One region of the Acidovorax sp. T1 genome, then DNA from elsewhere that is predicted to be linked to it. Evidence: riboswitches for the same ligand, from Rfam matches in the RefSeq annotation. Region 1 holds a riboswitch; the other holds the start of a gene.

The links. Region 1 has a riboswitch for S-adenosylmethionine ahead of CCX87_RS20215 (ABC transporter substrate-binding protein). Riboswitches for the same ligand answer to the same signal wherever they lie in the genome.
Region 2: it holds a riboswitch for S-adenosylmethionine, as region 1 does, so the genes downstream of both, CCX87_RS07715 (DUF3293 domain-containing protein) here and CCX87_RS20215 (ABC transporter substrate-binding protein) in region 1, are expected to answer to the same signal.

Annotation. Positions count from the first base shown of each region.
Region 1 is NZ_CP021650.1:50,142-67,813, reverse strand. It holds gene CCX87_RS20225 (metal ABC transporter solute-binding protein, Zn/Mn family) at 1-576, shown strand, start outside; gene aroA (3-phosphoshikimate 1-carboxyvinyltransferase) at 727-2,040, shown strand; SAM riboswitch class I at 2,187-2,291, shown strand; gene CCX87_RS20215 (ABC transporter substrate-binding protein) at 2,592-3,305, shown strand; partial or broken gene CCX87_RS20210 (IS91-like element ISPps1 family transposase) at 3,233-4,600, shown strand; partial or broken gene CCX87_RS20205 (FAD-dependent monooxygenase) at 4,790-5,566, opposite strand; gene CCX87_RS20200 (VOC family protein) at 5,594-6,142, opposite strand; gene CCX87_RS20195 (MBL fold metallo-hydrolase) at 6,271-7,230, opposite strand; gene CCX87_RS20190 (IclR family transcriptional regulator) at 7,382-8,221, shown strand; gene chrA (chromate efflux transporter) at 8,242-9,609, opposite strand; gene phnN (phosphonate metabolism protein/1,5-bisphosphokinase (PRPP-forming) PhnN) at 9,635-10,228, opposite strand; gene CCX87_RS20175 (DUF1045 domain-containing protein) at 10,225-10,962, opposite strand; gene phnF (phosphonate metabolism transcriptional regulator PhnF) at 10,952-11,713, opposite strand; gene phnG (phosphonate C-P lyase system protein PhnG) at 11,789-12,289, shown strand; gene phnH (phosphonate C-P lyase system protein PhnH) at 12,295-12,933, shown strand; gene CCX87_RS20155 (carbon-phosphorus lyase complex subunit PhnI) at 12,936-14,045, shown strand; gene CCX87_RS20150 (alpha-D-ribose 1-methylphosphonate 5-phosphate C-P-lyase PhnJ) at 14,042-14,956, shown strand; gene CCX87_RS20145 (GNAT family N-acetyltransferase) at 14,953-15,438, shown strand; gene phnK (phosphonate C-P lyase system protein PhnK) at 15,435-16,226, shown strand; gene phnL (phosphonate C-P lyase system protein PhnL) at 16,223-16,978, shown strand; gene CCX87_RS20130 (alpha-D-ribose 1-methylphosphonate 5-triphosphate diphosphatase) at 16,975-17,672, shown strand, end outside.
Region 2 is NZ_CP021648.1:1,614,680-1,626,006, reverse strand. It holds gene pglZ (BREX-2 system phosphatase PglZ) at 1-1,466, shown strand, start outside; gene brxD (BREX system ATP-binding protein BrxD) at 1,463-2,773, shown strand; gene CCX87_RS07720 (DEAD/DEAH box helicase) at 2,770-4,803, shown strand; SAM-I-IV-variant riboswitch at 4,813-4,919, shown strand; gene CCX87_RS07715 (DUF3293 domain-containing protein) at 4,949-5,377, shown strand; gene CCX87_RS07710 (hypothetical protein) at 5,480-5,701, shown strand; gene CCX87_RS07705 (hypothetical protein) at 5,831-6,781, shown strand; gene CCX87_RS07700 (hypothetical protein) at 6,778-7,278, shown strand; gene CCX87_RS07695 (hypothetical protein) at 7,275-7,907, shown strand; gene CCX87_RS21080 (hypothetical protein) at 7,924-8,682, shown strand; gene CCX87_RS07685 (hypothetical protein) at 8,824-9,132, shown strand; gene CCX87_RS07680 (DUF6880 family protein) at 9,156-10,583, shown strand.

The DNA.
Region 1 (17,672 bases):
GACGGATCGGCAACGCCCGCCGACGAGCACGATCACGGCGACACCGATCCGCATATCTGGGGCAACGTCCAGAACGCGATCATCGCCATCGGCACGATCCGTGACGCGCTGATCGCCGCCGATCCGGACAACACCGATGCCTACACCGCGAATGCCGAGGCCTACCTCGGCGAGCTCGAGACCCTCGACGCATGGGTGAAGTCCGAGGTCGCGAAGATCCCGGAGGAGGATCGCAAGCTCGTCACCTCGCACGATGCTCTCGGCTACTACACCGATGCCTACGGCTTCACGATCGTCGGCACGGTCCTCGGCCTGACGACCGAGGAGGCAGAACCATCCGCGCAGCAGGTCGCGGAGCTCGTCCAGCAGATCCAGGATTCCGGCGTCAAGGCGATCTTCGCCGAAACGATCGAGAATCCGGCCGTGATCGAGGCCATTGCTGCCGAGGCCGGCGTGGTTGTCGGCCCGGAACTCTACACCGACGCACTCGGCGAGGCGGGTTCCGATGGCGACACCTACATCAAGATGATCACGTTCAACACGAACGCCATCGTGAGCGCCATTCTCGGCGAGTAACGCCGCGCTCCCTCCCGCTATCCCCTCGCGAAACGGCCCGGATCGACGACGATCCGGGCCGTTTCGCATCCCGATCGATTTCGCGTAGGATTAGGAAAGCGAACCACGCACGCTCGTCACCATGCCCTATTCCCTGGAGAGCAGCACCTCATGGCATCCTCGACCGCCACCGCCCCCGATCGCATCGAGATGATCCCGGTCACGCAACCGGTGATCGGCACTGCCCGCGTCCCCGGCTCGAAGAGCATCACGAACCGCGCGCTCCCGATCGCCGGTCTCGCGAACGGGCACTCGTCGCTGACCGGCGCGCTCTTCAGCGATGACACGCATTACATGGCGGAGGGGCTCGCCGCGCTCGGCATCGACGTCGAGGCGTTCCCGGAGGATGATCGCTTCGAGGTCGATGGGGGCGACGGCCAGTTCCCGGCCACGGAGGCGGATCTGTTCATCGGCAACTCCGGTACGACGGCACGCTTCCTGACCGCGATCCTCGCGATCGGCCACGGCACCTACCGGCTCGATGGCGTGCCGCGCATGCGTCAGCGCCCGATCGGTCCGCTGCTGAGCGCGCTCCGTCAGCTCGACGTCGACGCGACGAGTGAGGCCGGCACCGACGCGCCGCCGATCATCGTGCGCGCGAACGGCCTTGCCGGGGGACGCGCCGTGGTGCCGGGCGATCTGAGCAGCCAGTTCTTCACGGGACTGCTCCTCGCCGCACCGTACGCGCGTGATGGCGTCACGATCGAGGTCGAGGGCGAGCTCGTCTCGAAGCCGTACATCACGATCACGGCCGACGTGATGCGCGCGTTCGGGGTCGAGACCGAGATCGACGATGTCGACTGGAAGACGTTCCGCGTCGCGCCGGGGCAGCGCTACGCGGCGCGCGACTATCACATCGAGCCGGATGCCTCGAACGCGTCGTACTTCTTCGCAGCGGCGGCGGTGACGGGCGGCGAGGTGCGGGTGAACGGCCTCGGCACGCGTTCGACGCAGGGCGATCTCCAGTTCGTGCGCGTGCTCGAGCAGATGGGCGCGACGGTCACGATGACGGAGACCTCCACGACGGTCCGCGGTCCTCAGGATGGCGTGCTGCACGGCGGCGACTTCGACTTCAATGTGATCTCGGACACGGCGCAGACGCTCGCCGCGATCGCGCCGTACGCGGACGCCCCGATCACGATTCGCGGAGTCGCGCACAATCGCGTCAAGGAGACCGATCGCATCGCGGATGTCGCGACGGAGCTGCGTCGTCTCGGGCAGGTGGTCGACGAGTTCCAGGACGGTCTGACGATCCATCCGCAGCCGGTGACGCCGGCGGAGGTGCATACCTACGACGATCACCGCATGGCGATGAGCTTCGCGCTGACGGGCCTCCGCGCGCCGGGCGTGACGATCCTCGATCCGGGGTGCACGGCGAAGACCTTCCCGGATTACTTCGACCGCCTCGGCGAGCTGGTGAAATAACCCCATCACTGCCCATCACGTCAGATACGAGCCGGGGAGGAGACGATCGTCTCCTCCCCGGCTCGCGTTTCGACGCTTCCCTCGAACTATTGACTCTCCCCCGGGAACCAGATACAGTTTCTTGCAGACAGGCGAAGCCTGTCACGACCTCATCCAGAGGGGCAGAGGGACCGGCCCAATGAAGCCCCAGCAACCCCCCGATCCATATCGGGAAGGTGCTAAGTCCGGCAGGGAATCCTGGGAGATGAGGGAGCGCCACACCGTCAGGGGTGGTCTGCCTCCCGTCGTCCCCACGATGAGGAGGCTTTTTCGTGAGAATCACCCTCGCCACATCCGTCGATCGGCTCCGCTCCGGGATCAGGCATCTCGCCGAGCCATGGCTGGAACGACTCTTCTTCACCTCCCCCGCCTGGTATCCCTGTCACCTCTGACCTTGACTTCATCTTCTTCATCTACGCGCAGCGACTCGACGCGTTCGCCGCGCCCCAGTCGACCGATCCCGGCATCACGACCGAGTCGTCCGATGCCGCTCAGCACGAAGGACCCCTGTCATGAGTCAGACTCCATCGACCCAGCCGCTCCGCCGTCTTGTCGACCGCTTCCGCGCCGGTGATCTCTCCCGCCGCGACTTCGTCCAGCGCGCGACCGCGCTTGGCGTCGGACTCGCTGCGGCCAACGTGATCGCCAGCGAGGTCGCCGCCCAAAGCGCAACGCCGAGCGACGCGGCGTCGCCCGTCGCCTCGCCGGTTGCCGGATTCCCGGATGACGGCACCGAGGGGCAAACCCGCGGCGCCGGCGGCGAGCTGCGCATCATCCAGTCGCAGGCGCCGTCGGTGCTGAGCACGCATCGCTCCACCGGCAGCAAGGATGTCTACGCCGCCAGCCTTGTCCTCGAGCCGCTGCTCACCTACTTCGCCGATGGCTCGCTCGGCCCACAGCTCCTCGCCAGCGTCCCGTCCGTCGAGGATGGCACGCTCTCCGAAGACCTCACGCAAGTCACGCTGACGCTCAAGGAAGGGCTCCTCTGGAACGACGGCGAGCCCGTCACGTCGAACGACATCGTCTTCACGTGGAAGTGGGTCACCACCGCCGAGAACTCCTCCTCGAACATCGAGCTCTGGGGGCTGATCGAGACCATTGAGACGACCGACGATCTCACCGCCGTCGTCACGTTCTCGTCACCGCAGGTCGCCTTGAGTGCGGCATCTTTGCCCATGGCTTTGCCCGCGCTCGCTGCGGCGACTGTGGGCACGACTACTTTGTAGCCTTCTCCTGCAAAGGCCGGGGAGTCTGCCCCTCGTGCACCACGCGGCGGATGGTGGAGACGGCGGCACACCTGAGCGACCACGTTTTCCCCCGCCTGCCGGTGCGCCAGTGGGTGCTCTCCGTGCCCAAGAGGTTGCGGTACTTCATGCAACGCGACGGAGCGGTGCTGAGCATGGTGCTGCGCATCTTTCTGCGGGTGATCGCACAAACTCTGCAGACCCACAGCCCCGGTGCGGCCCATATGGACAAGGCAGGCCTGCACATCGGTGCCATCGCCTTCATTCACCGATTCGGCTCCAGCCTCAATGAACACGTCCACTTCCACGTTTGTGTGGTGGACGGGGTGTTTGAGGAAGTGGAGGGCGAGGGCGATGCTGATGCGACCCCTCGAATCTCATCGCCGGGTGTCATCTTTCACGCGGCCACCGGCATCGATGCGGCTACCGTGGCCCCAGTGCAGACCACACTGCAAAAACGCATCCTGCGCGCCTTCGTTGCTCGGGGCCTGCTGGAGAACTGTGACGCCAAAGACATGCTGGGCTACAAACACAGCGGCTTCTCGGTGGACGCCGGTGTCTGCATCGAAGCCCACGACCGCGCTGCGCTGGAGCGGCTGCTGCGCTATTGCGCGCGTCCACCGTTTTCCATGGAGCGCCTACGCAAAGAGGGAAGCAAACTGGTGTACCGCTGTGCCAAACAGCGCAGCGAGCCCACCAGTGACAAGCGTGGTGCCAAGGCAGATGAGCTGCACCTCACACCGCTGGAACTGATCGACCGCATCGCCGCGCTGGTGCCACCGCCACGCACCCACCGGCACCGCTACTTTGGTGTGCTGGCACCAAACTCGCCGCTGAGAGCGGCGGTAACGGCGCTGGCTCAGCCTGCTGCGTCGCAACCAGCCACGGTGGAGACTGCACAACCTGGCGCGGGCGTACCTGGGGTGGCGGCGCCGGGCAACGCGGCCACACCCACACCCGAACCTGAAGCACGCCCGAAGCGAGCGGCGCATTACTTGTGGGCGGTGCTGATTGCCCGCATCTACGAGGCATTTCCGCTGCTGTGCCCCATGTGCGGTGGGCAGATGCGCATCATTGCCTTCATCACCCACAGCGCCGAAATCCGCCACATCCTGAACCACATCGGGGTGGAGTCTGCCCCCCCGCACATCACCCCGGCACGCGGGCCACCGCTGTGGGAGGGCTGCGACGCGCCGGTGGATGATGGTGCGCAAGGCGAGCCGGATTGGGATCTGGCAGCTCAACCCGACGAGGTAGACCAGCGCGTCAATTGGTGACCCAGTGAAGCGGCGGTATCCATCGCTGCGGGGAAGCAGCTGCGCGCGCGCCAGGCCCAAATGCATACTGCCTCCCAAGCTCTTGCCATTGAGCGGCAAGCGAGCGCTCAACCTTCCTTGGCCGAACGTGTTTCGAGGCCCAAAACTCGTGCCATACTTGGCCTCATGCGGTTGAATTTCCTATCCGTCGTCCCAGCCCAGCTGGAAGTCGATGCGCCAGACGTTGTCGCACTCCTTGTGCAGCAGCACGCTCTGGTTGCGGTGGAAGGGCGGGTCGAACCAGAACCAGCGCTCGGTGGGGAACTCGGTCTGGCTGATGACCACATCGGCAATCAGAAAACGGTCCTGGAAGAAGTGGCCGGTGAAGTCCGCGCCCACCATGCGCCGGGTGTCGCTGTTGGCACCGTCGGCGGCAATCACCCAGTCGGCCTGCAGTTTGAACACGCCGTCGGGCGTTTCCACCGTGAGCGTGGCCACGTCGTCACCGGTGCCCGAGGTTTGCTCCAGGCTCAGCAGCTTGTGCTTCCAGCGCAGGTCCACCAGCGGGTGGGCGTCGCAGGCCTTGACCAGCTCTTCCTCCAGGTAGTACTGCTGGAGGTTGATCATGGCGGGCATCTTGTGGTGGGCCTCGGGCAGCAGGTCGAACTGGTAGGCCAGGTCGTTGCGGAAGAACACCTTGCCCACTTTCCACTGGATGCCGCGCGCGGCATACCCTTCACCCAGCCCCAGCCGGTCCCAGATTTCCAGCGGACGCTTGGCGTAACACACCGCCCGCGAGCCGATGCTGACGGTGTTGTTGTCGTCCAGGATCACGCTGGCCACGCCGCGGGCGGCCAGGTCCAGCGCCTGGGTCATGCCGATGGGGCCCGCGCCGATGATGACCACCGGGTGGCGCTTGACCTCGCCCGCCGCCTGCTCGGGGCTCTGGCGGTAGGCAAATTCGGGGTAGGTGTAGGTTTGGAGCATGGGCGGCTTTCGCGTGCGGGGCCGGGCTCAGGCCTGGGTGGCGGGGTTGAACTCGCGCTCGTGCATCCAGGCGGCGTGCTGCGGGGCCTGCTTGGTCTGGGACCACTCTTCCAGCATGTCCCACTTCACTTCGTCGAGCTTTTGGTACATCTCGGGTGTGCCCACGTCGGCGGCCAGTTCCAGGCGGTGGCCGTTGGGGTCGAAGAAATAGATGCTCTTGAAGATGGTGTGGTCGGTGGGCCCGATCACGTCCACGCCAGCGGCCTGCAAACGGGCCTTGGTGTCTTCCAGCGTCTGCACGCTGTCCACCTTGAAGGCGATGTGCTGCACCCAGTCGGGGGTGTTGGTGTCGCGGCCCATGGCGGGCGAGTTGGGCAGCTCGAAGAAGGCCAGGATGTTGCCGGCACCCGCGTCCAGGAACAGGTGCATGTAGGGGTCCGGGGCCTTGGTGGAGGGCACCTGGTTTTCGGCGATGGCCAGCACGAAGTCCATGTTCAGGTGCTTGACGTACCACTCGACGGTTTCTTTGGCGTCCTTGCAGCGGTAGGCCACGTGGTGGATGCGTTCGAGTTTCATGGGGTGTCTCCTTCAAAATTGAGAGCGAACAATGCCGTCCTTCCTGCGTGGAAGGCTCAAAAAGCTTTGAATTTGGGGCGGCCAACCTCAGCGGCTGGCCTGGGTGCGGTGGCGCGGGCTGGCGGGCGTCAGCCTTCCAGCGCCTGCCACATGGCCACGTCGCGCTCGGCCGTCCAGATGCGCGGGTCGGGGTACTGCGTGGCTTCGTCGTAGGCGCGGGTCACGTCGAAGGGCATGCAGTGGTTGAAGATGACCCAGTTGCCGTACTTGGGTTGCATCGCCGCAAAGGTGCGCTCGTACACCTTGCGCAGGTCTTCGCCTTGTTCAGCGCCGGCCTTGACGTTGCTGTACAGGTCAGAGATGAAAGCGCGGGTGCCGGCTAGGCCCGCCTGCACCTGTTCAGGCGTTTGCAGCGCGGCGCCACGGCCGGGCACCAGCTTTTCGGGCTTCAGGGCTGCAATGTTGTCCAGCGTCTGCGGCCAGTCTTTGAAGTAGGCGTCGCCAGCGTAGGGGGTGGCGTCGAACTCCACCAGGTCGCCGCTGAACAGGATTTTTTCCTGCGGCAGCCAGGCCACGGTGTCGCCCTTGGTGTGGCCACGGCCCAGTTGCAGGATCTGCACTTCCAGCTTGCCCAGCCACAGGGTCATCTTGCCGGTGAAGGTGAGGGTGGGCCAGGTCAGGCCGGGGGGCACGCTTTCCACGTTCTGGAACAGGCGGGGGAAGCGGCCGATTTCGCTGGCCTTGTCGAACTCGCCGCGCTCCACGATCAGGTCGTAGGTGTCCTGGCTGGCGATGATGTGGTCGGCGTTGTAGGCGCTGGCCCCCAGCACGCGCACGGCGTGGTAGTGGCTCATCAGCACGTACTTGATGGGCTTGTCCGTCACCTCGCGGATGCGGCGGATCACGTCCTGCGCCATCACCGGCGTGGCCTGGGTGTCGATCACCATGACCGCGTCGTCGCCAATGATGATGCCGGTGTTGGGGTCGCCCTCGGCGGTGTAAGCGTAGGCGTGGTCCGACAGTTTGTCGAAGCTCACCTTCTTGACTTCCAGGTCGGCGGCAGAAGCAAAGGTCTTGGGGGCGTTCATGGGCGTTCGGTGGTGGGTGAGTTTGTAATCAACGAATTCGTTTGATCAATGTCAAGCGATTGTGGGTTTGAAATTTGTTTTAGTCAAATGCGTTCGATAGGTGTAAACCCTTGGGTGTGACCCCTGGGCCAGTGACGCGACAATCCAAGGCATGTCCAAGCGTTCCGAATCCGTTTCATTGCCGCCCGATGCCGAACCAGGCATGGACGATGGCGCACGCACCTCCCGTGGCATCCAGAGCGTGGAGGTGGGCGGGCAGCTGCTCAAGGCCCTGGCCCGCTCGGGGCGCCGCATGGCGCTCAAAGACCTGGCGCGCGACGCCGACATGACGCCCGCCAAGGCCCACCCCTACATGGTCAGCTTCTGCAAGCTGGGGCTGATGGAGCAGGACCCCGTCTCGGGTCACTACGGTCTGGGCCAGCTGGCCGTGCAGCTGGGCCTGATCAGCCTGCAGCAGGTGGACCCGGTGCGCCTGACCATTGCCGAGTTGCCCGCGCTGGCGCAAACGCTGGGCGTGACGGTCTCTGCTGCGGTGTGGGGTGGCAACGGCCCCATCATCGTGCGGGTGGAAGAGGGGCCGCGGGCGGTCAACGTCAGCATGCGCCACGGCATTCCGGCGTCGCTGCGGCACACCGGCACCGGCAAGATTTTTGCCGCCTTCATGGAGCCTGCCCTGGTGCAGGCCGCACTGGTGGCGCAAGGCGAGCCCACCGCGTGGGCCGATGCCACCTTTCACGCCGAATTGGCGCGGGTGCGTCAAACCGGACTGAGCCTGGTCAACCAGGAATTGCTGATGGGCATTTCAGCCATGGCGGTGCCGGTGTTCGACGGCTTTGGGCGGCTGGCGCTGGCCATCGCGGCCATGGGTCCGTCGGGCTTGATGGACGTGTCGGACGGCAGTCCGCAGGCCCAGGCGCTGCGCGAGGTGGGGCAGCGCTTGAGCCTGCGCCTGGGGGCCCCAGCCTCGTGCGTGCCGGGGATGGGGGGCTGAGCCCGGCGGGCACCCGCCGGTCAGAGCATTCCGGGCAACGCACCCAACACACTGCCCAGCACGCAGGCCAGCCCCACCACCGCCCAGGCGGGCCATGCCCGCCACACCGGGCCTGCCGATGGCTCGACCGAGGTGCCAGCCCTGCCGCGGGTCGGTCCGCCTTGCAGCAGCCCCAGCAGCGCGATCACCAGCACCCCATCGCCCACGCTGTGCAGCGCACTCGAGAGCACCGGGTCCACCCACGCCGCCGCCAGCAAACCCACTACCGCTGAATTGATGCCAAAAATGGCCTTCCGCGCAAGAAGGGTGGACTTCCATTGCTCCCAGAAAGGGAGTGATCCGGCCAGCAGCATCCACGCCGGGGTGAAGACGGCCACCAGGGCCAGCAAACCCCAGCCCAGGGCCGCCAGGGTGCTGAGCCAGGCGGGGGCCGGGTCCAGGTTGCTGGCCACCGGGGCCAGGGCGGCACCCAGGTAGGCCGCAAACGTGAACAGCGGCCCCGGCACGGCTTGCGCGGCCCCATAGCCCGCCATGAAGACCGAATCGCTCACCCAGCCATTGGGCACCACCTCGGCCTGCAGCAGGGGCAGCACCACATGGCCCCCGCCAAACACCAGGGCCCCGGTGCGCACAAAGGCGTCGGCCACCGCCAGCGCCATGCCCGGCCACAGCGCCATGGCCGCAGGCAGGCCCAGCAACAGGGCGGCCAGTGCACCCAGCCACAGGGCCCCCTCCCGCCGTGACAGGGGCCAACGCATGGGGGGGCTGGCTGTGCCCGTGTGGGGGGCCGCAGGGGTTGGCGCCCACAGCGCCCAGGCCACACCGGCTGCGGCCATCAACCCCACCTGCATGCCGGGTTGAGGCCAGGCCCAGGCGAGCACCGCGATCACCGCCATGCACAGACGCCGCGGGGTGTCGGGGCACAGGGTGCGGGCCATGCCCCACAGCGCCTGCGTCACCACCGCCGCGGCCGCCAGCTTGAGGCCGTGCAATGCCCCTTGCAGCAGCGTCGGGTGAAGCGCATGAGCCCATTGCCCCAGGCCCCAGGCCAGGCCGATCAGCAGCAATGCCGACGGCAGGGTGAACCCCGCCCAGGCGGCCAGTGCCCCCAGCCGCCCGGCACGCCACAGCCCCAGGGCCATGCCCACCTGGCTGCTGGCCGGTCCGGGCAAAAACTGGCACAGCGCCACCAGGTCGGCGTACTGGCGGTCGTCCATCCAGCGGCGCTGGACCACCAGCGCCTGGCGGAAATGCCCCAGGTGGGCCACCGGCCCGCCAAAGGCGGTCAGACCCAGTTGCAGAAAGGTGAGGAACACCTGCCATGCGGAGTCCGTGGGGGCCGGGTGCAGGGCCGGATGCGGGGCGGGGGCGCGGGGTGGGGTCTCCATGCGCGGATTGTGGCCGGGCGTTCGCCTATGGAACTGCGTGCACCCGGGTGTCCAGCGGGCATGGCGGGGATGTCAGCGCCTGCAACCAGGTCAAGGCCTGCTGTCCGGCGTCGTCCAGCGTGCCGTCGTTGGTCACGGTCAGGCTGAGTGGGTGACGCACGGCGGGCAGCGCCAGGTTGCGCTGGAGACGGGCTTCCACCTGCTCGGGGGTTTCGCGCTGGCGGGCCAGCAGCCGTGCGCGCAGCACCTGCGGGCTGGCGGTGACGTGCAGCACGGCCAGACGGGGGAACTGTTGCAGGGCATCGTCCAGGTGCGCACGGGAGCCGTTGACCAGGACCACGCTGCCTGCTTCAGCGCCACGCACCTCCTGGTGGCGCACGCCGTAGCACAGGCCATGGGCTTCCCAATGCAGCACAAACTCCCCGCGGGCACGGGCCGTGGCAAAGGCCTGTGGCGACAGGGCTTCGTGGGCCTCGCCACCTGCGTCGGCGGCACGGGTGATGGTTCGGCGCGCCTGGCGCAGCGCCGCCGGGCCAGGCCAGTGCCTGATCAGCCAGGCTTGCAGGCTGTCCTTGCCGGCACCCGACGGGCCCAGCACGTACACGACCTGGGCGTTCATGCGTCCGCCCCGCGCAGGGGGCAGCTGGCCTCCCAGCGGAAAGGGCCACCCGGTGTGGGCTCGACAAACCAGGCCAGCCTGTCCAGCGCGAGCCGCGGCAGCGGTGCAAACCAGGCGGTGGCCGCCTGCATCAGGCGGTCCACCCGTGCGTCGGACAGCCCGTTCAGCGGGCCGGTCAGCGAAAAGTGGAACCGAAAGCGGTCCAGCACATGGGGGTAGCCCCACTGTTGCAGCAGAGCTTCCTGGTGGGCGTCCAGGCCAGCGCTGCGGCGGCGGGTCAGCTCGGACGCGGACAGGGGGGCGGCCAGGTCGTGCAAGCGGGTGACACAGGCCGCCGCCAGGGCCTGCACCTGTTGGTCGTCGCCGTCGATGACCAGCGCCAGGAAGTGCCCGAGCCGACGCACCACCAAGGGCGGCAGGGTCACGGGGGGCAGCTGGTTGGCCAGGGTGGTCAAACGGTCGTACCACTGTTGCGGGGTGACACCATCGGCCAGCGCCACCGGGGCTTTCAACGTGGCGTGCCAACCGTACCGTCGGGGCTCTTGGGTGAGGTGGTGCATTTCGTCCGGGGTGAAGCCCGGCATCCACGGGTGATTCAGCGTCGCCCCGGTGGCCGCGCAGCGGCCCAGCCACAGGCTTCCCGCTTGCCACCAAGGGCTGTCTGGCGCGGGGACCGCGTACACCGCGTGGCGGGGCGCTGGGGCCTGGGAAGGGGTGTGGGGATCATTCGCCATGTTGCACCGTGAGGGAAATGCGGTCTGCGGGAAACCAGGCGGTGGCGGCCTCGATGGGCACGCCCTGCGGGTCGACGTTGACGCTGTCCACCCGCAGCACCGGCTGGCTTTGCGGTTGGTGCAGGTGGGCGGCCACCACAGGGTCGGGCAGTTCGGCGGTGATGTGGCTTTCGCGCCGCAGGTAATCGGTCACACCGTGGGCGGCAAAGGCTTCGGTCACAGACCCTGTTTTCTGTAGCACTTCCAGCAGGTCGGGAAAGCGCTGGAGCGGAAAAAACCGCTCACTCACGCTCAGCGGTTGGCCTTGTGCATCGCCCATCACCCACAGGTGCAGCAGGCGGCGGCGCGGAGGCACGGCCAGCAGGCGCGCCAGCGTGGCGTTGGCCCCCACCACGTCGTGGGTCAGCACCTGCAGGCTGCCCCTGAACCCGGCCAGCGCCAGGTTCTGGCGGTGCCGGGTGCGGCGTGACAGCACCAAGTCCACCGCAAAAGCCTGCACGTAGGTGCCGCTGCCTTGGGTGGAACGCAACACGCCCTGGGTGCACAGGCTGGCCAGGGCGCGTGGCACGGTGTGGCGGTTGACCCCGAAGGACTCGGCCAGCGTGTGCTCGGGCGGCAGGCGCTCGCCGGGGGCATAGGTGCCACGGGCGATGGCGGCCGACAGGTGGCCGGCAATCTGGCTCCACATGGGCGGACGCGAGCCTGCGTCGGTGTCGGAGGGGGGTGTTTCGGTGGTTTGAAGCAGTGTCATGAAACCTACATCCAGGCGGATTAAGCTGCGCGGGACGTTTCAATTTGTCTAGACAACTTGCAGAGTAACACCGACATGTTTCATGCGTTTGACAAACCCGGCGCTCCACCGAGCCCCGATCGCGCTGGCTGGATGGCCTTGCTGTCACGGGCACCCGTGGCACTGCTGGAGCAAGGCTTGGGGAATTGGTGCGAGCACCCGGTGCACTGGCTGCGCCCGCCCGAAACCGGGCTGATGATGGTCCAGGGCCGTGCGGGCGGTACCGGCGAGCGCTTCAACCTGGGCGAGGTGACCGTCACCCGCTGCGCGCTGCGTCGTGCGGAGGGCGGCCCCATGGGTGTGGCCTATGTGCTGGGGCGCTCGCACCGCCAGGCCCGCCTCGCCGCGCTGGCCGATGCCTTGCTGCAAAGCCCTGAGGTGCTGCCCGACGGCACCGCCCGCCTGTTGGCTCCCGTGCAGCAATGGCTGGAGACGCAGCGCGCGCAGCGCCACGCCGATGCCCAAAGCACCCGGGTGGACTTTTTCACCGTGGCGCGCGAAAGCGACGCCGGCAACGATGAGGACGACGAAGAATGACCGCCATGCACCCCTCCGCCCCGCCGGGAGCGGGCTTTTCCGATCCCGCTCGCGGCAGCCATGCCGTGTTCCGTGCGGTGCTCACGGCCTGGTCGCACCCCGGGCGCGGCGTGGCCCTGGTGTCCGACGCCGAGGTGCCCGCGGGCGTGAGCCGCGAGGCCGCCAGCGTGCTGCTGGCGCTGCTGGACGCCGAAACCACCCTCTGGCTTTCGCCTCGGTTGCAGACCGGCGCCGTGGGGGATTGGCTGCGCTTTCACACCGGTTGTGTGCGGGTGGACACCGCTGCCCAAGCGCAGTTTGTCTGGGTGGCCGCCGGTGATGCCTTGCCCCTACTGTCCGAGCTCAACGTGGGCACCGACGCCAGCCCGGAGACCGCCGTCACCCTGTTGGTGGAGACCCAAGGCTGGGCCTCTGCACCGGGTGCCTGGCATCTGAGCGGGCCGGGCCTGCCCCACCCCCAGCCGCTGGCGCTGAGCGCCGACGGGCCCGAGCGTGTGCAGGCCCTGCGCGGGCTGCACCAATCGGCTGCCGGGCTGTTCCCCCGTGGTGTGGACATGCTGCTGACCTGCCCCGGGCAGGTGCTGGGGCTGCCGCGCACCACGCGCATCCATGTGAACGCCACCCCGGTGGCCGAGGAGGTCTGACCATGTACGTGGCCGTCAAAGGTGGGGAAACCGCCATCCTGCAAAGCCACCGCATGCTGGCCGAGCACCGTCGGGGCAACCCCGATGTGCCCGAGCTGGGTGTGGAGCAAATCCGTGAACAGCTGCGCCTGGCCGTGGACCGGGTGATGACCGAAGGTTCGGTGTACGACCCCGAGCTGGCCGCCCTGGCCATCAAACAGGCCAGTGGTGACCTGGTGGAAGCCATCTTCCTGCTGCGGGCCTACCGCACCACCTTGCCCCGCCTGGGCACCAGCCGTCCTTTGCGGACCGAGGCCATGTGCGTGCAGCGCCGCATTTCCGCCACGTTCAAGGACTTGCCGGGCGGACAGGTGCTGGGCCCCACCCACGACTACACCCAGCGCCTGCTGGACTTTTCCCTCTTGGCCGACGGTGCCGAACGCGCCACCGCCGAGGCCCCCACCGCCACGCAGACCCCCGAGCCCGTGGCCACACCGCGGGTGGTGGACCTGCTGGACCAGGAGGGCCTGATCGAGCGCCGCGAACCGCCCCCGGGCGACCCCCAGCCCGTGGACCTGACCCGTCAGCCCCTGCGCTTTCCGGCCCAGCGTGCCACCCGCCTGCAAAACCTGGCGCGCGGGGACGAGGGCTTTTTGCTGGCCATGGCGTACTCCACCCAGCGGGGCTATTCGCACACCCACCCGTTTGTGGGCGAAATCCGCTTTGGCACCGTGGAGCTGGTCATTGCCCCTGACGAGCTGGGTTTTGACCTGTCGATTGGCGACCTGCCGGTGACCGAATGCGAAATGGTCAACCAGTTTGCCGGCAGCAAAACCCAGCCGCCGCAGTTCACCCGCGGCTATGGCCTGGCCTTTGGCCACAGCGAGCGCAAGGCCATGGCCATGAGCCTGGTGGACCGGGCCTTGCGCGCCGACGAGCTGGGCGAGGCCGTCGAATCACCCGCGCAGATGCAGGAGTTTGTGCTGTCGCACAGCGACAGCCTGGAGGCGTCGGGTTTTGTGCAGCACCTGAAGCTGCCGCACTACGTGGACTTTCAAGCCGAGCTGGACCTGGTGCGCCGCATGCGCCAGACCGCCGAACACGCCCCCCAGGCGCAGGAGGAAACCGCATGAACACCACCCCCACGGCTGAAGGCTTCAACTTCGCCTACCTGGACGAGCGAACCAAACGCATGATCCGCCGCGCCATCCTAAAAGCGGTGGCCATCCCGGGCTACCAGGTGCCGTTCGGGTCGCGCGAGATGCCGCTGCCCTATGGCTGGGGCACGGGCGGCATCCAGGTGACGGCGTCGGTGATCGGCCCGGACGACGTGCTCAAGGTCATCGACCAGGGCTCGGACGACACGGTCAACGCCGTCAACATCCGCCGCTTCTTCCAGCGCACCACGGGCGTATCCACCACCACCCGCACGCCCGAGGCCACGCTGATCCAGACGCGCCACCGCATTCCCGAAACGCCGCTGCGCGAGGGCCAGGTGCTGGTGTACCAGGTGCCGGTGCCCGAGCCCATGCAACGGCTGGAGCCCCGCGAGGCCGAAACCCGCACCCTGCACGCGCTGGGCGAGTACGGGTTGATCCACGTGAAGCTGTACGAGGACATCGCCCGCCATGGCCACATTGCCACCACCTACGACCACCCGGTGCGGGTGAACGGGCGCTACGTCATGTCGCCCTCGCCCATTCCCAGCTTCGACAACCCCAAGATGCACCTCAACCCGGCCTTGCAGCTGTTCGGGGCCGGGCGCGAAAAACGCATCTACGCCGTGCCGCCGTACACCCCGGTGGAAAGCCTGGGGTTTGACGACCATCCCTTCGAGGTGCAGCGCTGGGATGTGCCCTGTGCCCTGTGCGGGGCCACCGACACCTTCCTGGACGAAATCATCACCGACGACGCGGGCACCCGCCTGCACGTCTGCTCCGACTCGGACCACTGCGCCGAGCGTCAGTCGGCGCAGCAGGACGCACAGGCGTCCGAAGCCGCTGCGTGCACCACGCAACCCACCGCAGAGGAGGGGCAGGCATGACCTCCGCCCTCCAGATCCGGCAGGCCCAGGCCGCTGACCTGCCCGCCGTGCTGGCGCTGTACCAGCAACCCGGGTTGGCCGACGCCGACACCCTCACGCTGGCGCAGGCCGAGGCCATGCTGGCGCAGTTTGCGCGTTACCCCCACTACCGCCTGTTCGTGGCGTGCGAGGGCAACGAGGTGGTGGCCACCTACGCGCTGCTGGTCATGCACAACCTGGCGCACGGCGGGGCCCCGTCGGCCATTGCCGAAGACGTGGTGGTGACCGCACAGCGCCGCGGCCAGGGCCTGGGCCGTCAGCTCATGGCCCACGCGGTGGCCGAAGCCGCTGCCGCGGGTTGCTACAAGCTGGCGCTGTCGTCCAACGCGCGGCGCGAGGCGGCCCATGCGTTTTACGAGTCGCTGGGTTTTCAACGTCACGGGGTCAGTTTTGCCATCGACCCCCAACAGCCGTTTCCTCAGACGCCCAAGGAGCCGTCATGACGCATTCTCAGATGTCACCGCGGCCCCTGCTGCGCGTCAGCGGGCTGCACAAGCGCTACGGGAGCCAGGTGGCCCTGCACGAAGCCAGCTTCGAACTCTGGCCCGGTGAGGTGCTGGCCGTGGTGGGCGAATCCGGCTCGGGCAAGACCACGCTGCTCAACTGCGTGGCCGCCCGCCTGATGCCCGACGCCGGGCAGGTGTGGTTTGACATGCACGGCGTGGGCCTGCAGGACGTGCACGCCCTGACCGAAGCCCAGCAGCGCCTGCTGGCCCGCACCGATTGGGGCTTTGTGCACCAGCACGCCGCCGACGGCCTGCGCATGGACGTGTCCGCCGGGGCCAACGTGTGCGAGCGGCTCATGGGCCTGGGCCAGCTGCACTATGGCCAGTTGCGCCAGACGGCCACGGAGTGGTTGCAGCGGGTCGAAATCGACCCTGCACGCATGGACGACACGCCCCGCACCTTTTCGGGCGGCATGCGCCAGCGCCTGCAAATTGCCCGCAACTTGGTCACCCAACCGCGGCTGGTCTTCATGGACGAGCCCACCTCGGGCCTGGACGTGTCGGTGCAGGCCCGGCTGCTGGACCTGCTGCGCCAGCTCACCCGCCAGATGGGGCTGGCCGTGGTCATCGTCACCCACGACCTGGCCGTGGCCCGCCTGCTGGCCCACCGCATGATGGTCATGCAGCGGGGCCGCGTGGTGGAGCAGGGCCTGACCGATCAGGTGCTGGACGACCCCCAACACCCCTACACCCAACTGCTGGTTTCTTCGGTGCTGCAACCATGACCCCTTGCGAATCCCAACCCATCCTGGAACTGGTCGGCGTGGCCAAGCGATTCACCCTGCACCACCAGCACGGCGCGGTGCTGCCGGTGTTTGACCGGGCCGACTTCAGCCTGCACGCGGGCGAATGCGTGGTGCTCGATGGCCCTTCGGGCATGGGCAAAAGCACGCTGCTCAAGCTGGTGTACGCCAACTACCGCGCGACAGCGGGTGACATCTGGGTGCGCCAGGCCGATGGCCAGCGCCTGAACGTGGCCCAGGCCACCCCACGCGAGCTGGTGTCGCTGCGGCAGCACACCATCGGGTACGTGAGCCAGTTCTTGCGCGTCATTCCCCGCGTGTCGGCCTTGGACGTGGTGGCCGAACCGCTGGCCGAAGACGCAGCGGGAGACCCCGAAGCCCTGGAAGCCGCCCGCGAACAGGCCCGCCAGTGGCTGGCACGGCTGCGCATCCCCGAGCGTCTGTGGGCCTTGCCGCCCGCCACCTTCTCGGGTGGCGAGCAGCAGCGCGTGAACATTGCGCGCAGCCTCATCAAACCCCGCCCGCTGCTGCTGCTCGACGAGCCTACCGCCTCGCTGGATGCGGCCAACACCCAGACGGTGATCGAGCTGATCGGCGAGGCCCGTGCACGCGGTGCGGCGTTGCTGGGCATTTTTCACGACCGCGCCGTGGCCGATGCCGTGGCCACCCGCCGCGTGCCCGTGGCGTCGTTCCGCCACACGTCTGAACCTGCCTTGACCGGAGAGTCCGCATGAACGCCCCCCGTGAACTGCCCCTGGCCGATCCTTCGGCACTGAATGCCCCGGAACTGTCCTTGGCCAACGCCCGCCTGGTGCTGGCCGACGAGGTGGTGACCGGTTCCTTGCAGGTCCGCCACGGGCGCATTGCCGCCGTGGACAGCGGCGCTGCGGTGCCCCTGGGGGCGCTGGACCTGGCGGGCGACTACCTGTTGCCCGGGCTGGTGGAAATCCACACCGACAACTTCGAGCGGCACCTGATGCCCCGGCCCAAGGTGAACTGGCCCGAGCTGCCCGCCCTGCTGGCCCACGACGCCGAGATTGCCGCCGCGGGCATCACCACGGTGTTCGACGCGCTGGGCGTGGGCGAGGCCGACACCGAGAGCCTGCGCGGCAGCGCCTGGACCGGGGTGGTGGACAACTTGCAACGCTGCATGGACCGTGGGTTGTTGCGGGCGGATCACCACTTTCATGTTCGCTGCGAGCTTCCTGCGCCCAACACCATTGACTTGTTTGCTCCTTTTATTGACAACCCCCGGGTGGGCATCATCTCGCTGATGGACCACACCCCAGGCCAGCGCCAGTGGGAGGACCTGACCCACGCCAAGGTCTACTACCTGGGCAAAAAAGGCTGGAGCGAAGAAAAGTTCCTGCGCAAGGTGGCCGAAGCCGCCGAGATGCAGGAGCGTTACGTGCGCCCCCACCGTCGCCA
Region 2 (11,327 bases), on a different replicon from region 1:
TGTCACAGGCCTACAGCGCCTGCCGCGAAGCCGTCATCGCGCGCCGAAATGCTTTCGCCAAGCCATTCGCACAGGCGCTGGTGCAATGGAACGCCCAGAAGCCGGCGCCTGAGGGTCGGATCATCCCGCTGGAGTCGGTGCTTGAGCATGTGCTGGCACCGATCGCCGCCGCCCACCCCACCCTGCTGCTGGTGATGGATGGTTTGAGCACCAGCATCTTCCGGGAGTTGTTCGCCCGGATTGCCAGCCATGGCTGGGCCGAGATGGTGCCTTCCAGCCTGGGACAGCCGCTGGCTGGTGTGGCTGCACTGCCAACGATCACCGAGGTCAGCCGCGCCAGCCTGCTGTGTGGGCGTCTGACCGTCGGCGCTTCAGCGCAAGAGAAGACCGGCTTTGCGACAAACGCTGCCCTGCTGGCACACAGCCGCGCGGACGCCCCGCCCCGGCTGTTCCACAAGGGTGACTTGGCGGATGCGACCAACCTGGCGCCCGAGGTGCGCGCCGCCATCGCGAGCACCCAGCAACGTGTGGTGGGCGTGGTCTACAACGCGGTGGACGACCATTTGAGCGGCCCGGATCAGTTGCATCAACGCTGGGCACTGGAGGACCTGCGGCTGCTGCTGCCTTTGCTGCGCGAGGCGCGCGAAGCGCGTCGGGTGGTGGTGATCACGGCCGACCATGGGCATCTGCTCGAAGACGGCACTACGCAGTTGCCCGGTGGCGAGAGCGACCGTTGGCGCCCGGGCAAGAACGCCGAGACGCCCAACGAACTGGCGGTCAGCGGGGGGCGCGTGGTCACCTCCGACGGATCGAACGCGGTGGTGTGCCTGTGGGGCGAGAGCACACGGTATGCGGGTCGCAAGAACGGGTATCACGGTGGGCTGTCGCCCCAGGAAGTCACGGTGCCCTTGAGCGTGATCGTGCCGCTCGGATTCAACCTGGCCGACTGGACCCCGGCACCGCCGGCCCCACCGGAGTGGTGGGAACTGCCGCCCATGCCGAAGTCGTCAGGTGTGCAATCGGCAGCCGCTGCAGCACCAAAACCAACGCGGCGCAAACCGACAGCACAACAAGGGCAGCCCCAGTTGTTCGAGCCGGTCGATCTGCCGCCACCAGAGGCTGCAACCCCGCCCGTAGCTTTGGACTGGATCGGCGCCTTGCTGGGCAGCCCGATCTATGCGTCTCAGCGGCAGTTGGCCGCGCGCGTGGCGCCGCCCGACGACAAGATGCGACTGCTCCTGACTTCCTTGTCCGAGCGTGGTGGCAAGCTGTCCCGGGCAGCTCTGGCGACCCGACTGTCGTTGCCTGAGGTTCGGATCGGTGGCTTGCTCAGCGCAGTCAGGCGGCTGTTGAACGTCGACCAGGCGTCGGTGCTGACCGTCGACGAAACCGCGGGTACGGTTGAACTCAACGTGGTGCTGCTACACCAGCAATTCCGGCTGCCCGGCCAGGGAGGCCAACGATGATCAGTTCCGCACGCCGGGAAGACATCGTGAGCGCCCTGCGACGCGGCACGGTACCGAGCAGCGGGCTGGATGCGCTGGCCGTCGGGATCGATACGTTCGCGCCGACCCTTGACGACGAGCTCGAATCGGTCAGCGCCGGCCGCGGCGGCTTCAAGGCGGTCCGAGGTGAGTACGGCACCGGCAAGACCTTCTTTGGCCGCTGGCTGCAGGAGCGGGCTCGTACGCGCGGCTTCGCAGCCACTGAAGTGCAGATCAACGAGACCGAGACACCGTTGCACCGCCTGGAAACGGTCTACCGCCGCCTGGTCGAACACCTCGGCACCGCCGACACGGCAAGTGGCGCATTTCGGGGCGTGATCGACGGCTGGTTCTATGCCCTGGAGCAGGATGTGCTGGCAGACGCTTCGGTGGACGCCAGCGACGCGGAGGGGCTTCTGCTGCGCACGAACGCGCTGATGGAGGCCAGGCTGGGCGCCATCAGCAAGACGGCGCCGGCTTTCTCTGCAGTGCTGCGAACCTATCGCCGCGCCCTGGCAGCCGGGGACGGCATGTTGGCGGATGGGCTGATCAGTTGGCTGGCAGGACAGCCGAACGTGGCCGCGAGCATCAAGCGTGCGGCGGGCATCAAGGGTGACCTCGATCACTTCGGCGCCACCAACTTTCTCGTCGGCCTGCTGACCATCCTGCGCGACAGCGGCTTCTCTGGCCTGGTGATGGTGCTCGACGAGGTGGAAACGCTGCAGCGCATGCGTACCGACACCCGCGAAAAGGGGCTGAACGCCTTGCGTCAGTGGATCGACGAGATCGACGCTGGCCGCTATCCGGGGCTGTACCTGGTAATCACGGGAACGCCCGCGTTCTATGACGGCCCGCAAGGGGTGCAGAGGCTCGCCCCGCTGGCGCAACGGCTGCATGTGGACTTCGGCACCGACCGGCGATTCGACAACCCGAGAGCGGTCCAGATCCGCTTGGCAGCCTTCGACCACACCTCGCTGCTCGCGGTTGGACGCCGGGTACGAGACATCTATGCAGATGGGCGTCCTAACGAGCAGCGCCTTCGGGCGGTGGTGGACGACAGCTATCTGGACGCCCTTGCACGCGCGGTGGCCGGCGGGCTGGGTGGCAAGGTCGGTGTCGCGCCCCGGCTGTTCCTCAAGAAGCTGGTGTCGGATGTGCTGGACCGCGTGGACCTGCACGAAGACTTCGACCCCCGCAAGCACTACACCCTCACGCTGGCCGAGACCGAGATGTCTGCGACGGAGCGGGCTGCGGCGAGTGCGGCGTCCGTGGACGATATCGAGCTGTGAACGAGTTCGAGCAGCTGCACCCATCGCTGCAGTACCACGTTGTCAACACGCTGGGCTGGAGCACGCTGCGACCGACGCAACTGGCAGCCATTGCGCCCATTCATGCGGGCTCACACTGTTTGCTGCTCGCACCGACCGCCGGGGGGAAGACGGAAGCCGCTGCGATTCCGATGCTGTCGAGGATGCTGACCGAGGCCTGGCCCGGGACGAGCGTCTTGTACATCTGCCCGATCAAGGCGCTGCTGAACAACCTGGAGCATCGGCTCACCCACTACGCCGGGCTGGTGGGTCGGCGTGTGGAGGTGTGGCATGGCGACATCTCGCAGTCCCGCAAGAACCGGGCGCTTCGAGATGCGCCCGACATCCTGTTGACGACACCCGAATCCATCGAGGCCATGCTGATTTCGGTGCGGGTCGATCGGCCAGCATGGTTCGGCAACCTGCGTGCCGTGATCGTCGATGAACTGCATGCGTTCGCGGCGGACGACAGAGGGTGGCACATGCGCTCTGTGCTGCATCGGCTCGACCAGTATCTGGAACGACCGCTGCAACGCATCGGTCTGTCGGCAACGGTCAGCAACCCCACCGAGTTGCTGGCCTGGTTCGCACCCAGCGGTACTCGCGCCGTGGTGGGCAGTGCATCGGTGAGCACGGAGGCCGACGTCACGATCGATCATGTGGCATCGCTCGAAAACGCAGCCACAGTGATCTCACGCCTGCATCGGGGCGAGAAGCGGCTGGTCTTCTGCGATTCACGAAGCAGCGCCGAGCAGTTGAGCAGCATGCTGCGCGCCAAGGAGATGCGCACCTTCGTGAGCCACGCCTCCCTCAGCGTTTCCGAACGCAGGCAAGCCGAGGCGGCATTCACGGAGGAGAAGGACTGCGCCATCGTCGCCACCTCAACACTGGAGCTGGGCATAGATGTCGGTGACCTCGACCGCGTGATCCAGATCGATTCGCCGTCGAGCGTGTCGTCGTTCCTGCAGCGCATGGGCAGAACCGGCCGACGCGCAGGCGCCCTACGGAACTGCCTGTTCCTGACGACCAATGACGACGCGTTCATGCTGGCCCTGGGTGTCACCAAGAAGTGGTCGGAAGCATGGGTCGAAGCGGCGGTGCCACCGGCCGAGCCCTGGCCCATCCTCGCGCAGCAAGCACTGGTTCTGGTGTTGGAGCGCGGCGAGGTTCCAACGCTGGAAGTGGTCCAGCTGCTTCACGGATCGTTTCCAGAGCTGGCGACGGACGACATCACGGCGCTGGTTGAGCACATGGTGGAGAAGCAGTTTCTAGACCGTTCCGAGGGCGTGGTCAGGGTCGGACCTGAGACCGAGCGCGTGTATGCACGCGGCCACTACCGCGACTTGCTCGCCTCGTTCAGCGGATCCATGTTGCTGACTGGTCGGCATGGGTCGAGCGAGGTGGGCTACATCGATCCGACCGTTTTGACGGGTGAGCAGGACAACCGGCTCCTGTTGCTGGCGGGTCGCAGCTGGCGTGTCACCGAGGTGGAGTGGTCCAAACGAATCGTGTGGCTGGAGCCGGCACGGGAAGGTGGCAAGGCGCGCTGGATGGGCGGGGCGCGCAGCCTAAGCCGCGATGTTTGCCAGGCTATTCGAACGGTGCTCGCCACAGGCGCCCCGCCAATCGTCACCTTGTCGCAGCGTGCAAGGGCGGCCCTTAGTTCGCTAACCGACGAGCTGCCAATGACGGTGGGAACGCACTTCGTGATGGCGCGATCTGATGCTGCACCCGTACGTACCTGGACCTTTGCCGGCACGCGCGCCAACCGCACGTGGGCGCACCAGGCTTCGGTCGGTGGTCAGAAGGTTCGATTCGATGCCATGAGCGTTCACGCGCCAGCATCGCTGCTGGCCGATGCAGTGCCGGGGCAGTTGACCTTGACAGACGCTGAGATTGCCACCTTCGCCGAGTCGGTCAAGTTCGCCGAATGCGTGCCACGAGGTCTGCTCACCCGCACGATTGTCGCGAGGAACTTCGAATCACCGATTCGATGGGAGCCGGCGGCGTAAAGTAGAATTTGGGCACATTTGGAATTGGGTCGACGCCCATGCCAACCTGCCTTCCCGGGCAAGGTGGAAACGCGAAAGCGGATGCGGCTCCTACTGGAGCAACGAAGCGGGTACAGCGTCGGCCCTCCCACAACGGAGGGCTTTTTTGTTGTTCGAATCAATCATCGACGCTGGCACCGTGCAGGCCTTTCGGGAGACCGAGTACAGGGTGCATGGCGACGAACCGTTCACCCTGAAAGTGGGCGAAACCTGCTCGGCGTTGGCCGCCGCGCACAAGCGCCACCGGGTCGAATGCAGCGCGTACATCACGGCCTGCAACCCCTTCAGCCAGATCCTCGACGACGAAGCCAATGCCGAACGGCATGCCGCCCTGGGACGCGAAATCAGCCAGCGCAGCCTTGCCAGCATCGAGGGAATCGGCCAGCACCCGTCCAATCAGTGGCCCGGTGAAGCGAGCCATCTGATCTTCGGCTTGACCTTGGAGGCGGCCAAGGCGCTGGGGACACGGCTGGAGCAGAACGCGATCGTCTGGGCGGGTGGCGACGCCGTACCGCAACTGATCTTGCTGCGATGAAATCACGGGCTGGTCAGCCCACCTTCAAGGTGAACGACCGGGGGGATTTGATCCAGATTGCCGCCCCCGACACATGTCAAAGCGGCTAAACAGGAGAAGTACATGCGTTCACTCATCCAGGCCACCCCGGCCTACGAGCTCTCGATCGACATCACCACCTCGGCGCACGGCCACAGCCTCCGGCTGATCAGCTTTGTGCCAACGGCTCGGCGCCCCGAGGATCAGGTCAAGTTCCAGGGCGTGTTCAGCACCGCGGAGCTCAAGTCACTTCGCGACGCATTGGACCAAGCACTGACCCCGGAAGCTGACAGGCTCATCCAGTGAGCTTGTCGATGTACAGAATGATCTTCAGCACCCGCGGGTTGGTCAAGGTGCGCCGCGCTGGCGCATCGAAGCACAGGAGTTGCCCTCCTGAACGGCCGAGCAGGGGCAGGTTTTGATCGGGGAGAAACCATGTTTTGGAACAAGAAGGATGAACCCAGCCCACTAGGCGTGCCGCTCGGCGATCTGATGGTGATGCTGCAACCTACGTCGATCAAGGCAAGCCTGAAGGGCAATACCCTCACGGCCCGCCATGAGCACTACACGATCCGCATCGAGGTTGTGCCGCCCGAAACCCGAGAGTCGGAGAACGGGCCGATCCGCGCGGTGGTGCGCATGATCACCGAGTTGCCCAAGCCAATCTTGACCCTCTTCCAGGGCAAGGAGGCAGAGGCCACGGCGGCCTACAACGCGTTCGCCGCGTTGGGGTCCCTGTGCGCAGATCGCGGCAACGTCTACATCGGATCCAGGCTGACGATCTACGAAGCCGAGGACTCTTGGCGAACGCTGCACCTGCCGCTTCTGATGTTCACCACGATCTGTGGCACCGAGGCGATTCTCGGCGCGCTGCGCCGGACCATGACCAACGAAGGACAGCGAGGCGGCACATCGAAGTGGACTGAGCGCGACTTCGCGCAAGTCGAGGGATATCTCTCACAGATGTGCCTGTGCACCACCGGAGGCTTGGGTCTGACGGCCGAGTTCGGCTTGAACGAAGGCGCAGTGAGTGCGGCGGCCGGAGACCACAAGACCGCCTTGTTCCAGCTCATGGCCGATCAGCCACACCCAGAGCTGGGCGGCGGTTTGTTCTGCCTGCTGCAGATGCCGCACCAGCTGCAAGACGAGCACCGCCTCGAGCAGGTGTGCCTGCAGCTCAACAAGATGGAAATGGCCGCCCATGACCTGCCGCCGCACTTCGGGGCCTGGTGTCCAGGCAAGTTGGGCAACAACCCGGCCTACATCAGCTTCCTCCCGAACCCGCTGTACGCGGCCTCAGGTATCGCCGTCAACTCGGCCTTCTGGGCGATGAACCGCGCACAATGGGCAAACGCCATGTTGGCGTCACTCGGAGTGCGGGCATGACAGCGCAGATCGCTGAGAAGCTCCGCTACGAGGGTAAGGATGTGGCTATGTGCACCAACCCCCTCAGCGACTACTTCGCCATGGGCGGGGTCAATCCGCGCTTCGAATCGAATTGCACGGCGCTGTGGCGGGGCTACGTTGGTCGATGGGAAATCATCGATGGCCGGCTCTATCTGGTCGAGCTGCACGGCACCCTGGAGAGCGGAGACGAAGCATCGGTTGCCACCATCTTTCCGGAATTTCCGGACAGAGTTTTCGCCCACTGGTACTCGGGCACGATCCGCATCCCGCAGGGCAAGCAGCTCGAGTACGTTCACATGGGCTACGGCAGCACCTTCGAGCGAGACCTGTTTCTAGACCTGGAGCGTGGCGTCGTCAAGCACACCCGCGTACGCCACAACGGAACGGCAGAGTCCGAGAGCGCACCTGAAGGCTATGACGTTGGTGCCATGACAGTGTTTCCTCGGGCCAAGAAGGACGATGGGGAGGCCCCGTGATCTACCTGTATTGGTACCTGGGGATCGGCGCTGCGGTGCTTGCCGTTGTCTTTGGTGCGCACCGGCTGACAAAGAAGGACGAGCCGGAATCGCTTCATGACCTTCTCGACGCGGTCAACCCTGACCGCAAGAAGCTCTCGTACCGAATCCTGAATGACGTGGTGGCTCCGGTGCTCGCTGCCGTTGCCGTCGTAGTCGTCTGGCCCGCTGCTCTCTACATGAAGGGCAAGGAGATCTTCGGGAAAAAGAGCGTGTCTGCGCTGGACGAAGAGGGTGAGTTTGCGGTGGAGCGCAGTCACCTGCAGGAGCGTCTGCCTGTTCTTCAGATCGAGGCTCGCGAGGCGGTCACAGACCCGTTGGGTGCGGTCCCGGACCTGCCGTTCGGCCACCTGAATGCTGCTTGGAAGACCTTCGCTGAAAGCGTCGGAGCGGACGATGAGCTTTGGTCATTCACGGCGCCCTGGCAGACGACTTGGGGGCGCAGGGAAATCAGAACTGGATATGTCGTCGTGCGTGGCGGTGTCCCGGCCGCCCACTTTCTGAATATGTGGAAGGAGATCGAGGACGAGCCCGTCGACGGCCAGGCTCCAAATGCAGTCGGTGCCGACGGAACAAGGTTGTCAAGGTAGCAGGAAGGATTTGGGTATGCACGACATTGAGATGCACGAGATGACGGAAGCCTTCTTTCCGTGCTGGAAGGCGGCCGGCATCCACCTGAGCGATCAAGTAGACGGCGGAATCCAGTCCTGGCTGCGCGCACATCCCTACCCGCCGTTTCTGGAACACCTGTCGTTTCGCCTCGGCAATCAGCTGTACTTTGTCCGCATCGAGGACGCAGACGGCAAGGCTCAGGGCCCAGGCAGCATGCGCGGGCTTGCCGCCGCTGCCAGGGACGCCAACGGACACGCCTGCATCCTGCCGATGAAGAAGAAGCTCTTCGGTGGCTCATGGGTGGCAGACATGCCGGGCTGGGGCTTATTGAATGCAGAGACCAGAAAGCCGATCGACCCGGTATCCCTGGTCACGGACGAGAAGATCGAGATGTCGCCATGGGAGGTACATGACATGGCAGTTCAGGTGGTCAGGGACTTCCTGCAGAAGGAAGGCTTCGAGTTGATGTCCTGGCAAGGCAACCCTGAGGTCGATCCGTCGATCTGGTTCGTCGGCAAGACCAGAAGGCCTGAGTGGGTCGTCGTGCGGTCGGCCAAGTTTCCGGCCAGCAACGCCAATCGCCCGACCAACTGGGCTGCCATTGCAGATGGGTGCGCAAAGCTGAGTACCACTGGGCACTTCGCGTCGGTCGCTGTCGTCAGCGTGAACCAGCCCTTCGAGTCCAGTGAGGAGGTACCCGTACCCTTGTGGCGCGGGCACGGGATGCACATCCGCTTCGAAGGCTTGGAATGACACCGCCTAGCTCCATCGTTGCGGGGCCCGCTGCCAAAGGTAAAGAGGTCATGGTGAAGATCAGGGAGAAGCGCATCCGCTCCGAGAACGCGGTCGACTATTGATGCCGATGCAGGCAACTGGAAGCGAAGAACGAACACCGTGTACGTGATCGACACTCGACACTACCTCGACGACAAGGGCGACATCGGACCCGAGAAGGGGCCCGCCCGCAAGATGGCCGACTTCATCACTTCAGTGATCGCCCATGCGTCCGACTTCGACCGACCGGAAAGCACGCCCGGACCAGTCTGCTTCAAGTGCCGCAAGCGCGACAACCGCCGCGTGGACACCAGCATGACTGACGACGACTCGGTAGCCTGGCACTGCCCTGCTTGCGGCACCGAGGGACGTATCTCGAATTGGCAGGGGACGTTCTGGGACCTCAGCCACGGTATGCCGTCCGACTGACCGGGACTTTCGCCACCGTGACCATGCCACCCAAGCCGGCCGACGATCTTGAGTCTTTCCTGAAGTGCCAGGACCCATCGACGCTGGTGGCCGTTCTGATCGAACTGGCCAATGACCACGAGGCTGTGCAGGCGCGGCTCGCGCGGCTGCAGCTGGCCGACCGGCCGGACAAGCTCGCGGCCGGTTTTCGGAAGACGCTGACCGCCTGGCGCCGTTCGTCCAAGTTCTTCAGCTACCGCGAGGCTGGCGAGTTCGGGCGCACGCTGGAAGCCTGGCTGGACCAGGTCGATCGCGAGCTGTTGCCGAAGGATCCCGCCGCCGCACTGGCGCTGTTCGAATCGTTCATCGAGGCCGACGGTGCCTTCTTCGAGCGTGCCGACGATTCCGACGGCTGCATCGGCGACGCGGTGCGCGCCGCATGTCGGCATTGGCTGCAAGCCGCCTCCCAGTGCGAGGCACCCGCGAGCGAGTGGCCAGGCCGGCTTGTGCGGCTGGTCAGCGACGACCAGTACGGCGCTCGCGAAGAACTGCTGCGCCGCGCGGAGCTGCTGCTCGACGAGACAGCGCTGCGCGCACTGGTGGCGCAGTTCGAGTCCCGCATGGCCAGCGCCCTTGCCGCCCCCGCAAGCGGCGACGGTCCTGCGTACGAGGTGTTCAAGATTTCGGCCGCTTTGTCGCTGCTGGCCGAGGCCCTGCATGACCCAGACGTCAAGGTGCGCGCCGTGCTGAGCTACAGCCCGCAACCCAACGCGATTCAGCAGAAGGACTTCGCCGAGGCCTACCTCGAGGCCGACCGTCCGACCGATGCGTTGACCTGGCTTCAAGGGCCATGGGGGCACATGGAGGACACCCGGCAGAGCCTGGAATCCGACGCTCTGGGCCGCCTCGGCCGGTACGGCGAGAGCTCTGCCATCCGGCAGCGCCTGTTCGAGCGATCGATCTCCGTGTTCGACCTGCACCGCTGGCTCGAACACCTACCCGAAGCGTCCAGGCACCAGGCACTGGAGCGAGCCCGTGAGCTGGCGCTGGGACACGACGACCCGGCGGCGGCGGCCACGCTGCTGATGGACATCGGCGACGATGAAGCGGCCGAGGCGATGCTGCTGGCCGAACCGGCCCGCATACGCGGCGACAACTATGGTGCGCTGGTGCCGCTGGCGAAGGCGTTGCAGGCCCACCAGCGCTTGCGTGGCGAAACCGCCATCTACAGGGCGCTGCTCACGGCCATCCTCACCCGGGCCTATGCCCGTGCCTACGGGCATGCTGCCCGCTACTGGGCGCGGCTGCGGGAGATCGCCGCCACAGGCATTGGCTTGTTGCCGCTGGAATCGCACGACGACTTCGAGGCCGCGATCCGGTCGCGACACGCGCGCAAGTCCGCGTTCTGGGCGCACGTGAACGGCAAGCGCAGCGACCGCGCCGATGAGGACGAGCACGGCAGCGACGCATAGCGGACCGGCGATCGAAAGCGCTTATCCACGGCCGCGCGATCGGCGCCTCACACGCAAGACTCGCGCGGCGGTGGGTAAGCCGTCTGGCCCGCCACTGCGGTACCCGCTGTCAGCCGTGCTGACGGCCCTGTAGCAATGGGCTTGCCAATCTGGCAGCCGGAGACGGCCGCCGCGTTGGCTGCTGTTGCAGTCCGCATGATGTTGGCGCAGCATCGGTCCGTTTGATTTCTCGCTAGCTGAGTCAGCCCGGTTGATGCCCGTCACCGCATCGCCCATGCCCGCTCACGCGGGCGCGATCGCCGGCCTCATCTCCTGAAACCCGGCAGCCGAAAGGCGTGGAGATACGCGTCAGGCTTCGGGCACGACAGGCGCCCGCCCTGCCCCAACCGGCATCCCTGCCGCGCCCGCCGGCCCGCTGCGCTGCCGAAACCAGTCGGCCAGACCGAAGCGGCGACAGCCGATGTCCAGCTGCTGCAACCTCGCCAGCGCCCTGCTGCTGATACCCGCTGCGCCAACCGCGTCGTCACTACGCGGCGCCAGCCAGTAGTGACGACGCGCACGCTGCCCCAGCGCCCCAGGGCTGATGCCGAGCAGCCGCAAGTGATGGCCCCAAGTGATGGGCTCACCGCGCATCAGAACCGCAGAGCGTGCAACGCGATCTGCCCCGCCCGCTCCCCGCGGGCCATGTCAGCCACGGCGCCACCCGGCGCACCCAGAGCCTTGGGGAATGGCTCAACTCGATGG